One region of the Photobacterium japonica genome, then DNA from elsewhere that is predicted to be linked to it. Evidence: predicted binding sites of a transcription regulator. Region 1 holds the regulator's gene; each other region holds the start of a gene.

Region 1 (3,287 bases):
ATCGTGAACTTGGAGTGGATCCAAAAGATCGTCCGCGATACCCGCGATCGGGGTCATTCGCGTGAGGCGGTAATGGAATCGATTGTTCGCTCAATGGATGACTACCTCAATTACATCACCCCTCAGTTTTCTCGCACCCACATTAACTTTCAGCGCGTGCCGACGGTAGACACCTCTAACCCATTGAGCGCAAAAGCCATCCCCAGTTTGGATGAGAGTTTTGTGGTGATCCGCTTTCGTGGGATCAAGAAGGTCGATTTCCCTTATCTGCTGTCGATGATCCAAGGCTCCTTCATGTCACGCCATAACACGTTAGTCGTGCCCGGCGGCAAGATGAGTTTTGCGATGGAGCTGATCATGCGCCCCTTGATCCAACAGTTGATAGATACCGGGAAGATTGGGTAGGAAAAGCAGGGACGAAGAACAAGTTTGCGCGTTTATAGGGACGAGTGTCGAGTCAGAGCAAAAGCAACAAGAGACGAGTTTTCGAGTAGCGAGTGACGAGTAAGAGCGACTGTGGTCCTGTGGTCCTGTGGTCCTGTGGTCCTGTGGTCCTGTGGTCCTGTGGTCCTGTGGTCCTGTGGTCCTGTGGTCAAAATACCGCTTCTCATTCAAGATTCAAGTACTTCAGTTCTCGCTCTTACCATAGGGCCTTAGGGCCCAAGGACCGCTCTCGACCACCCTTGCTTTTCCGCACTTACTCGCCCCTCGTCCCTTCTTTCTGTCTTACGCTTCAATGATCTCGTACGAGTGAGTCATTTCTACGCCTTCACCCAACATCAAACACACTGAGCAGTATTTCTCTAACGAATCCGCCACGGTTTTTGCCACCAAGGTTTCATCCAACCCGTGGCCAGTCACCACAAAATGCAGATTGGCCGAGGTAAATAAACGCGGCGCTTGCTCACGACGTACCGCTTTGATCTGCGCTTCACAGGCGGTGATCGGCTGGCCCGCAGACGTTAACCCGCTCACCACATCCACCGAACTGCATCCCCCTGCTGCCATCAAAACCAGCTCCATCGGGCTGGGAGCTTTTTCGCCACCATTGCCGTCCATCACCACACTATGACCTGAATTTGACTGGCCTAAGAAGGTCATCCCTTCTACCCATTTAACGCGTGATTGCATTGCATTCTCCTTACTACTTTTGAGGGATTTGGGCACTATCTAACAACCGTGTGATCATGTGCACACTTATGGGTATAAAATGGCCGCGCCCGATAGATCAATATCAAGAAAAGCGTGCCGAAAAAAGATAAACTCTGAACTAATTATTCAGGTCAGCTTGCAGCCTTGCCGTTGACTGAATATCCTAAACGGCGAACTACATTATTGTTAGGCCCGGCCTCAAACGTATAGGGACGTCGTTGTTGGGCAACAAACGCAGAGGAAGTTAGTAATATGGTTCCAGGTAAACCTCAAACAGATCCAACTTTAGAGTGGTTTCTTTCCCATTGCCACATTCATAAGTACCCGTCAAAAAGCACGTTGATTCATGCGGGTGAAAAAGCTGAAACGCTCTATTACATCGTTAAAGGTTCTGTTGCTGTTCTCATCAAGGATGAAGAAGGCAAGGAAATGATCCTGTCTTACCTAAACCAAGGTGACTTCATTGGTGAGCTAGGTCTGTTTGAAGAAGGCCAAGAGCGTACCGCATGGGTACGTGCAAAGACCCCTTGTGAAGTGGCTGAGATTTCATTCAAGAAATTCCGTCAGCTGATCCAAGTCAATCCAGACATTTTGATGCGTCTGTCTGCACAGATGGCAAGTCGCCTACAAGTGACAAGCCAGAAAGTGGGCGACCTTGCGTTCTTGGACGTAACCGGCCGCATCGCGCAAACATTGCTGAACTTGGCGAAACAGCCAGATGCAATGACGCACCCAGACGGCATGCAGATCAAGATCACCCGCCAGGAAATTGGTCAGATCGTCGGTTGTTCTCGTGAAACCGTTGGCCGTATCTTGAAGATGCTGGAAGAGCAAAACCTGATTTCTGCTCACGGTAAAACGATTGTGGTGTACGGTACGCGCTAAACGTACGGATCACACCTATAAAAAAAGCCGCCATGTGCGGCTTTTTTTTGGCTTAATGTATCGCCACAGAGCATATTTGTTAGCGAGCTCACTCTTTTCCTTGTTTGCCACGTCCACACTTGATGCTACATTATGCATATCAAGGCACTCTGATTTCTATGGATGGAAATACACGCAATGGACATTGAACGTTTCTCCCAGCATCACACCACACTCTCAGCTGGCACCACCTTCCCACTGCCGACAACGGTAGAGCTCACCGGGTTTAGTGATGGACGATCTTTCTTGGAACAACAGGAGCTTCCCCGTTATGGTACCGCGCGTCCTGGGTTAGAGATTTCCCCCCTCGACAGCCGCCACCTGTAAATACGGCGACCACCGCACCGTGTAATGAACTCGCTATCGAACAGGGATGGCGCGGGGTGCTATATTTCTCGTATGGCTACGGCTCTCTGGCCATCACAGGCACATCAGTGCTTTCGAAGATCTTATCGGCTGACGCTTCCACAAACCCCGAATACAACGCTTCGCCCTCAGCGGTCGGATAACGTTTGGCAAACTCATAAAAGCCACCGGGAATGGTGTATACCCCATCGATAAAGCCTACATCGACCTGATCGGCCAAGGTCGCTGACTGCTCCAGCATCACCGCAGGCGACCCTTTCACTTCACCGCCTGACGCATTAATAGTAAACCCATTGTGTTGCAGCAGATGGTTCACTTCTGCCACCTCAGTAAATTGTTCAAGGTGATTAATGCTGACAGTAAAATGGTTCGCGCCAAAGCCGTGTGCGGCCAACCACCCCGCATATTCGCTTTCCGCATACAGCAACTCATAGGTGGCGTAGTCCAAATCCCAAACTCGCCCACCAAACAAGAACGACGGATCCCGCATCACCGATTCCGGCACCTGCTCAATCAAATCCCGTACGGTTTCTTGGAACAAAGCACTGAATTGCCCCACCATCAATTCACTGATGAACACTTTCGGCGCAAGGGGATTAGGGTGCTCAAAATGCTCGGCATAGAGCTTTTTCCCGTCAAAATGGTATTTCCCCATCGGCTTATACCCGATCGCAATGAAGGGCGCGGCAAGTCGGTCTAACCCGACTTTGGGTAAATTAAACGTCCGCAATGCGATGTGATCATTGTGCAGCGGCTCTTCTTCCGTCAGCAAGTCATGTACCTCTTGCGCCGACGGGCATAACCGCTGCACATAGTCTTGCCACAAATTATCAAACAATTGCACT
Region 2 (3,287 bases), on a different contig from region 1:
CCGCGCTGGTTGTCACCAGCCGCTTTCACAAAGCCCGCAAACAATGGGTGACCATCGCGAGGTGTTGAGGTGAACTCAGGGTGGAACTGAGCAGCCACGAACCATGGGTGGTTCGGGATCTCGATGATTTCCACCAATTTCTTGTCTGCAGAAAGACCAGAAATTTTCAAACCTGCCTTCTCTAGTTTAGGAAGTAGGTTGTTGTTTACTTCGTAACGGTGACGGTGACGCTCGTGAATAGTCGGGTTACCGTAGAGTTCACGTGCTTTTGAACCGTCTTGTAGATGACATAGCTGTGAACCTAGACGCATTGTGCCGCCAAGATCCGACTTTTCGCTACGCTCTTCAACGTTACCTTCGCTATCAACCCATTCAGTGATTAGGCCAACAACTGGGAATTTCGTTTCAGGATTAAACTCTGTAGAGTGCGCCCCTTCAAAGCCTGCAACATTACGAGCGAACTCGATCAGTGCAACCTGCATACCCAAACAAATACCTAGGTATGGAATTTTGTTTTCACGTGCATATTGTGCAGTCAGGATTTTACCTTCTACACCACGGTTACCGAAGCCACCTGGTACCAGGATCGCATCAAGGCCTTCCAGCACTTCTGTGCCTTTTGACTCAACGTCTTGAGAATCAATGTACTTGATTTGCACTGACAGACGGTTTTTCAGGCCTGCGTGCTTCAATGCTTCGTTAACAGATTTGTATGCGTCTGGTAGTTCGATATATTTACCGACCATACCAATCACAACTTCCGCCGTTGGGTTCGCTTCTTCGTAGATCACTTGTTCCCACTCGTTCAGGTCTGCTTCTGGTGCAGTAATACCGAAACGCTGACAAACAAGATCATCAAGACCCTGTGCTTTAATCAGCTGTGGGATCTTGTAGATAGAATCTACGTCTTTCATTGAAATAACAGCTTTTTCTTGCACGTTACAGAAAAGCGCAATCTTCGCACGTTCGTTCGCTGGGATCATGCGGTCGCTACGGCAGATCAGCACGTCAGGCTGAATACCGATAGACAGAAGCTCTTTTACTGAGTGTTGGGTTGGCTTAGTTTTCACTTCGCCAGCCGCCGCTAGGTACGGAACCAATGTCAAGTGCATGAACATGGTACGATCACGGCCTTGCTGAACCGCAAGTTGACGAATAGCCTCCATAAACGGTAGCGATTCGATATCACCAACAGTACCGCCCACTTCTACGATAGCAATATCGTGGCCTTGCGCACCGGCAATAACACGATCTTTGATTTCGTTGGTGATGTGAGGGATAACCTGAATAGTGGCACCAAGATAGTCACCGCGACGTTCTTTGCGCAGTACTTCTTCGTAGACACGACCAGCGGTAAAGTTATTACGCTTAGTCATCTTAGTGCGGATGAAACGCTCGTAGTGACCTAAGTCAAGGTCAGTCTCTGCACCGTCTTCCGTTACGAATACTTCACCATGCTGAATCGGGCTCATTGTGCCTGGGTCAACGTTGATGTAAGGGTCTAGTTTCATCATGGTCACGTTTAGACCACGTGCTTCTAGAATAGCCGCTAGTGATGCAGCAGCAATACCTTTACCTAGTGAGGATACAACCCCGCCCGTAACAAAAATGTAATTCGTAGTCATGTTTTACCTGGAAGATTGGTATAGAGGATATAAGTGTATCTGGACGGGAAATTAGTATACCAGACACCCCTTATTGCCACAACGTGAAAACTATCACAGCACCATGGCTTTTTTTTTGTCTCAAATCAATTCTCCTTCTTAGGAGCGCTATCAATAGATCGATTAATTGATTTCCACATGCAAACCGAGACTCTGCTAACCTTTTGACTCGCTGCGTTTTACCGCATCCCAGACCTGATCTAACTCCGCCAACGAGCAATCTTCAAGTTGCTTACCTTGTTCTAGCACAGTTTTTTCAACCTGACGAAAACGGCGCTCAAATTTCTGGTTGGCACGCTGCAAAGCGACCTCTGGTTTGACCGCCACATGGCGACTGAAGTTCGCAACGGCAAACAGCAAATCCCCCATTTCCTCTTCGATTCTCTCTTGCTTAGGTGACGCTTGGATGATCTCTTCCATCACTTCGTCAATTTCTTCGTGCACCTTATCCACCACCGGCCCCAGCGTGTCCCAGTCAAAGCCATGCTTGGCACAGCGTTTCTGGATTTTGTCAGCACGCGTCAATGCTGGCAAGGCACGAGGTATGTTCGCCAACACACTATTGTCTTCGCCTTTTTCAGCGCGCTCTTTGGCTTTTTCCGCTTCCCAGTTGGCGGTGATCTCGGCATCGCTCGTCAAGGCTTTGTCGCCAAACACATGCGGATGACGACGGGTCAATTTTTCATTGAGCCCGTCGACCACGTCATCAAAATCAAACAGCCCTTGCTCTTTGCCCATCTGGCTGTAGAAAATCACCTGGAACAGCAGATCGCCCAACTCCTCACGCACGTCATCCCAGTTTTGCTCACCAATGGCGTCCGCCACTTCGTAGGCTTCTTCAATGGTGTGCGGCACAATGGAAGCAAAGGTCTGTTTTTGGTCCCACGGGCAACCTTTTTGCGGATCACGCAGTGTCGCCATGATTGCCACCAAGCGTTCTATCGGTGTCTGTGATGTCTCTTTCATTGTTTTTTCCTTCTCACTCGCGCTGCAAACGGTTGCTTTAACAATATAGCGGTAAAAAAAACGGGCAGCATCTGGGCTCCCCGTTTCTGGTTCTCATTTCGAGTTTTTAGTTCCGAGTCCCTAGTATCTAGGCTCAACACCTAGATACTCGCCTCTCGATTCTCGCTTATCAGTGCAGACGCTTGGCTTCGGCCACGTCTTTCACTTGCTCAATGCGTTTGAGCACGCGGCCCAGCACATCAAGATCGGTCAGTTCCAAATCAAAGTCCAAAATGGAAAGCTGCTTTTTAAAGTCCACTCGGCTCTTCATGCCGGCGACCTTGGCTTTTTCATTGGCAAAGGTATTGGTCAGCTCTTTGATCAACCCGCTTCGCTCTGAGGCAGTGACACGCACGGTGATATTGTAGTTCCCCACAAAGCCCCCGCCCCACACGGTATCAATGATCCGCTCGGCCGCCACATGACGCAGCTCTTCCAATTGCTCGCAATCGCTGCGGTGCACGGAAATCCCGCGGCCTTGCGTCACAAAGCCTTGGATCTCATCACCCGGGATCGGCTGACAACAACGCGCCAAATGTGTCATGAGGTTATCCACCCCTTCCACCACCACGGCATCACGCTGTGGCTTTTTGGCTGACGACATTTTACTGTTCGCTT
Region 3 (3,287 bases), on a different contig from region 1:
GCAAGCACATCCAAACTTTTCTGGGCGGCTTCTTCGGCTTCATCTAAGCGGTTCCAGCACCACAAAATCTGTGCGCGTAAACGCAACAAGAACTCGTGTAATGGCACTTGTTGTAAGTGCTGTTCTTTAACCAGTTTGAACGCTTGTTCGAGCAATTCATACGCACTTTGTACGTAACCTTGCGCGAGTAAAATTTCACTTTGTTGCAGCAGCGCCCATAACGCTTGGTGGTACACGTGGTACTGGCGCGCCATTTTTTCGGTTTGCTGCATCATAGGCAGGGCACGGCTTAGGTTCCCCAAACAGTGGTGCACTTCACCGACCACAGAGGTGGCGACAATCCGGCTACGGTAGGTGGTTGAGGGCAGTTGACCAAGGGCTTGCTCTGAGAGGATCAGTGCATCTTCCGGGTTGTTCTGGTTAATCGCCACTTGCGCGCGCAGCGCGTTAAATTCCCCTTGCAGCGCATCGTTCAGCACAATGTTGTGCTTGGCCAGCGCGGCTTCGGTTTCGGTGATCATGTCACCGACATCGTTGTAACGGTGCTGACTCTGTGCCAACCACATGCGCAACAGGCTCAGGCGTGGATGGGCATGCAAACGTTCGTTGTCGATATTGGCAATGGCAGTTTGCAGCAGGGTGATTTCACCATGGTGATACATGTCCCAACCGTAGTCGGACAGAATATCAATCACCAGCGGTTCATTGTCACACTTTTGTGCATGTAACAGCGCTTGCTGAGGGGATTGCTGTTTCAGCCAGGCTTTGGCCGCCAGCGTGTGCAGCTCTGTACGGTGCTGGGGCATTTGCGAATAACGCTGGTGGCGTAAGAATTCAGCAAACAGATTATGGAAGCGGTACCAGTTGTTATCGCCTTCCAACGTGTTCAGGAACAGGCCAAAACGGTTCAGTGATTCCAACATCGCCAAGGCATCGCTGCGGCCGGTGAGATCCGTCACCAACTGAGCGTTGAAAATATCCAGTACTGAGCACTGCAACAAGAAATGGCGGGTATCGCTGTCGAGCAAATCAAACACTTCTTCGGCAAGGTAATCCCACAAATGCCCACGGTTGAAATTGGCCATGGACTCGGCCGAGGCCACTAACGTGTCTGGTTTTTGTTGGGCATGCAGAGCGATCAACTGTAGGGCAGAAGGCCACCCTTCCACTTGGGTATGCAGGGTTTTTAAGACGCTGACTTCGACTTGATCGGCAATGCGTTTATGGAAAAAACGTTCCGTTTCTTCTTCATCAAACGCCAGCAGGCCGTTGTCGACTTCAATCAACAAATCACGAATGCGTAAATTCGCGGTGCCTAACGGTGGCAGGGTACGACTGGTTACCACTAAGGTGAGGTTATCGGGCATATTTTTGAGGAAAAAACGCAACCCATCGTGAATATCATCGTTGTTGATGAGGTGGTAATCGTCCAGAACCAAATAGGTTTGTTCGTGGTACTCACTCAATTCACCGAAAAGCTCACTGAACAGGGTCGACAAACACGCAAACTGACGTCGCTCCGCCATGGCCTGTGTTTTCAGGCAGGCGTTATGCGTGGCTTTGTTGATCGATTGCAATAAGTAATTGGCAAAGCGGAATGTGTCGTTGTCATTCTCGTCAATGTTGAACCAACCGGTATGCGAATGCTCACTCAGCCATTGTGCTGCCATGGTGGTTTTACCGTAACCCGCTGGAGAGCGGAACAAGACAAGACGGTAAAACGGCGCAGGCTCAAGTGTTTCAAGCAGTCTAGGGCGCAGAATCGCATTATGAAGGCGCGCTGGACGCGTTAATTTAGAGGGTATCCACATAGTCTTGCATCTTCTAAGAAGGTTTCATATCCATTGATGCTCTCTCGTTAATCATCGGCGCGTGAAACGTGCCGTGAAGAGCATGTTATGCCGTGTTGTCATACATTCTCAATGAGATGGACACCACGGTATTGCATTTGCCCTATAACTTTACCGTTGAAAAATTTTGGCGCAGCAAATCTTACTCTCTCAGCCTTCAATTTATGACTGCAGTCACATATCTTCGATTTATTTGACGAAATTATTCTCTTGGTTGCACATCGGTCTATATGTTTCTTATGTGAGTTCAGTTGCATTGAATGAGGCAGGGGGTTGATTCTCCACCCGATTTATTTGCAGCCGGTCACATATTGGGCGGGGCGGAAGGAACTACGCCCCTCTCACTCATCCCTCATCCTCCCGTTATCAGGAGGATGTTCCAGCGGCGAAAGACAGGCAACATTGTCAGCAGTTGGAAATAATTCTAGAGCGAGATTGAACCATGACTAAGAATGGTCAGACACAACAATTTGATAAAGCGGCTTTCAAAGCGGCAGTAGAAAAACACCTCACAACCACGTATGCCAGCACATTAGCCACCGCGACACCGCGCAGTTGGTACCTTGCCATGGGGCGAGCACTAGCAGAAATCACAACAGGTAATCTGCTGGATACAGAAAAAGCACTGTCGGAAGAAAAAGCGCGCAGTGTGAACTACCTATCATTGGAATTTTTGATTGGCCGTTTAACGGGCAATAACTTGATCAGCATGGGCATGTACGAAGACGTCGCCCACGCGATGGAAGAGATGGGTCTGAACCTGACTGATCTGCTTGAAGAAGAGCGCGACCCAGCATTGGGTAACGGCGGTCTAGGCCGTTTGGCGGCGTGTTTCATGGATTCGTTAGCAGCACAAGAGTACCCAGCCGTCGGTTACGGCCTGCACTATGAATACGGTTTATTCCGTCAGTCATTCTCTGACGGTCGTCAAGAAGAAGCACCTGACGCATGGCGCGGTGTAGAAGGTTACCCATGGGAAGTACTGCGCCCTGAACTGACGCAATACGTTAACTTGTACGGTCACGTTGAAGCGTACACCGATGAAAACGGCACAGAATGCCGTCGCTGGGTGCCAGCTATGCAGGTGGAAGGTATTGCATGGGATCTACCGATTGTGGGTTACGGCAATAAGAGTGTTTACCCGCTACGTCTATGGGAATGCCGCTCGACGACGCCATTCAACCTTGCACGCTTCAATGACGGTGACTACGTGGGTGCACAGTACTCAGCACTGGAAGCCGGTAACGTGACCAAGGTGCTGTACCCGAATGATAACCACGACCAAGGTAAAGCACTGCGTTTGATGCAACAGTACTTCCATTGTGCGTGTTCAGTGGCCGATATCCTACGTCGTCACCATGCGGCCGGTAACACCATTGAAGAATTGGCTCAATTGGAAACCATTCAGTTGAACGATACGCACCCAACCATCGCTAT

Evidence for each region. Region 1 encodes CRP, which controls carbon source genes, mostly activating them, when cyclic AMP is high. Its sites were predicted from a motif close to TGTGANNNNNNTCACA; they were not measured.
Region 2: pyrG (CTP synthase) is a predicted target of CRP. The motif match lies at 1,708-1,723, and genes of this name have one in related genera.
Region 3: malT (HTH-type transcriptional regulator MalT) is a predicted target of CRP. The motif match lies at 2,014-2,029, and genes of this name have one in related genera.

Annotation. Positions count from the first base shown of each region.
Region 1 is NZ_JAKJSN010000007.1:195,986-199,272, reverse strand. It holds gene L4C36_RS01445 (phosphoribulokinase) at 1-405, shown strand, start outside; gene L4C36_RS01440 (OsmC family protein) at 727-1,131, opposite strand; gene crp (cAMP-activated global transcriptional regulator CRP) at 1,405-2,037, shown strand; gene L4C36_RS01430 (hypothetical protein) at 2,215-2,403, shown strand; gene L4C36_RS01425 (DUF1338 domain-containing protein) at 2,480-3,287, opposite strand, start outside.
Region 2 is NZ_JAKJSN010000032.1:18,536-21,822, forward strand. It holds gene pyrG (CTP synthase) at 1-1,625, opposite strand, end outside; gene mazG (nucleoside triphosphate pyrophosphohydrolase) at 1,821-2,630, opposite strand; gene relA (GTP diphosphokinase) at 2,800-3,287, opposite strand, start outside.
Region 3 is NZ_JAKJSN010000041.1:26,896-30,182, reverse strand. It holds gene malT (HTH-type transcriptional regulator MalT) at 1-1,811, opposite strand, end outside; gene L4C36_RS16000 (glycogen/starch/alpha-glucan phosphorylase) at 2,293-3,287, shown strand, end outside.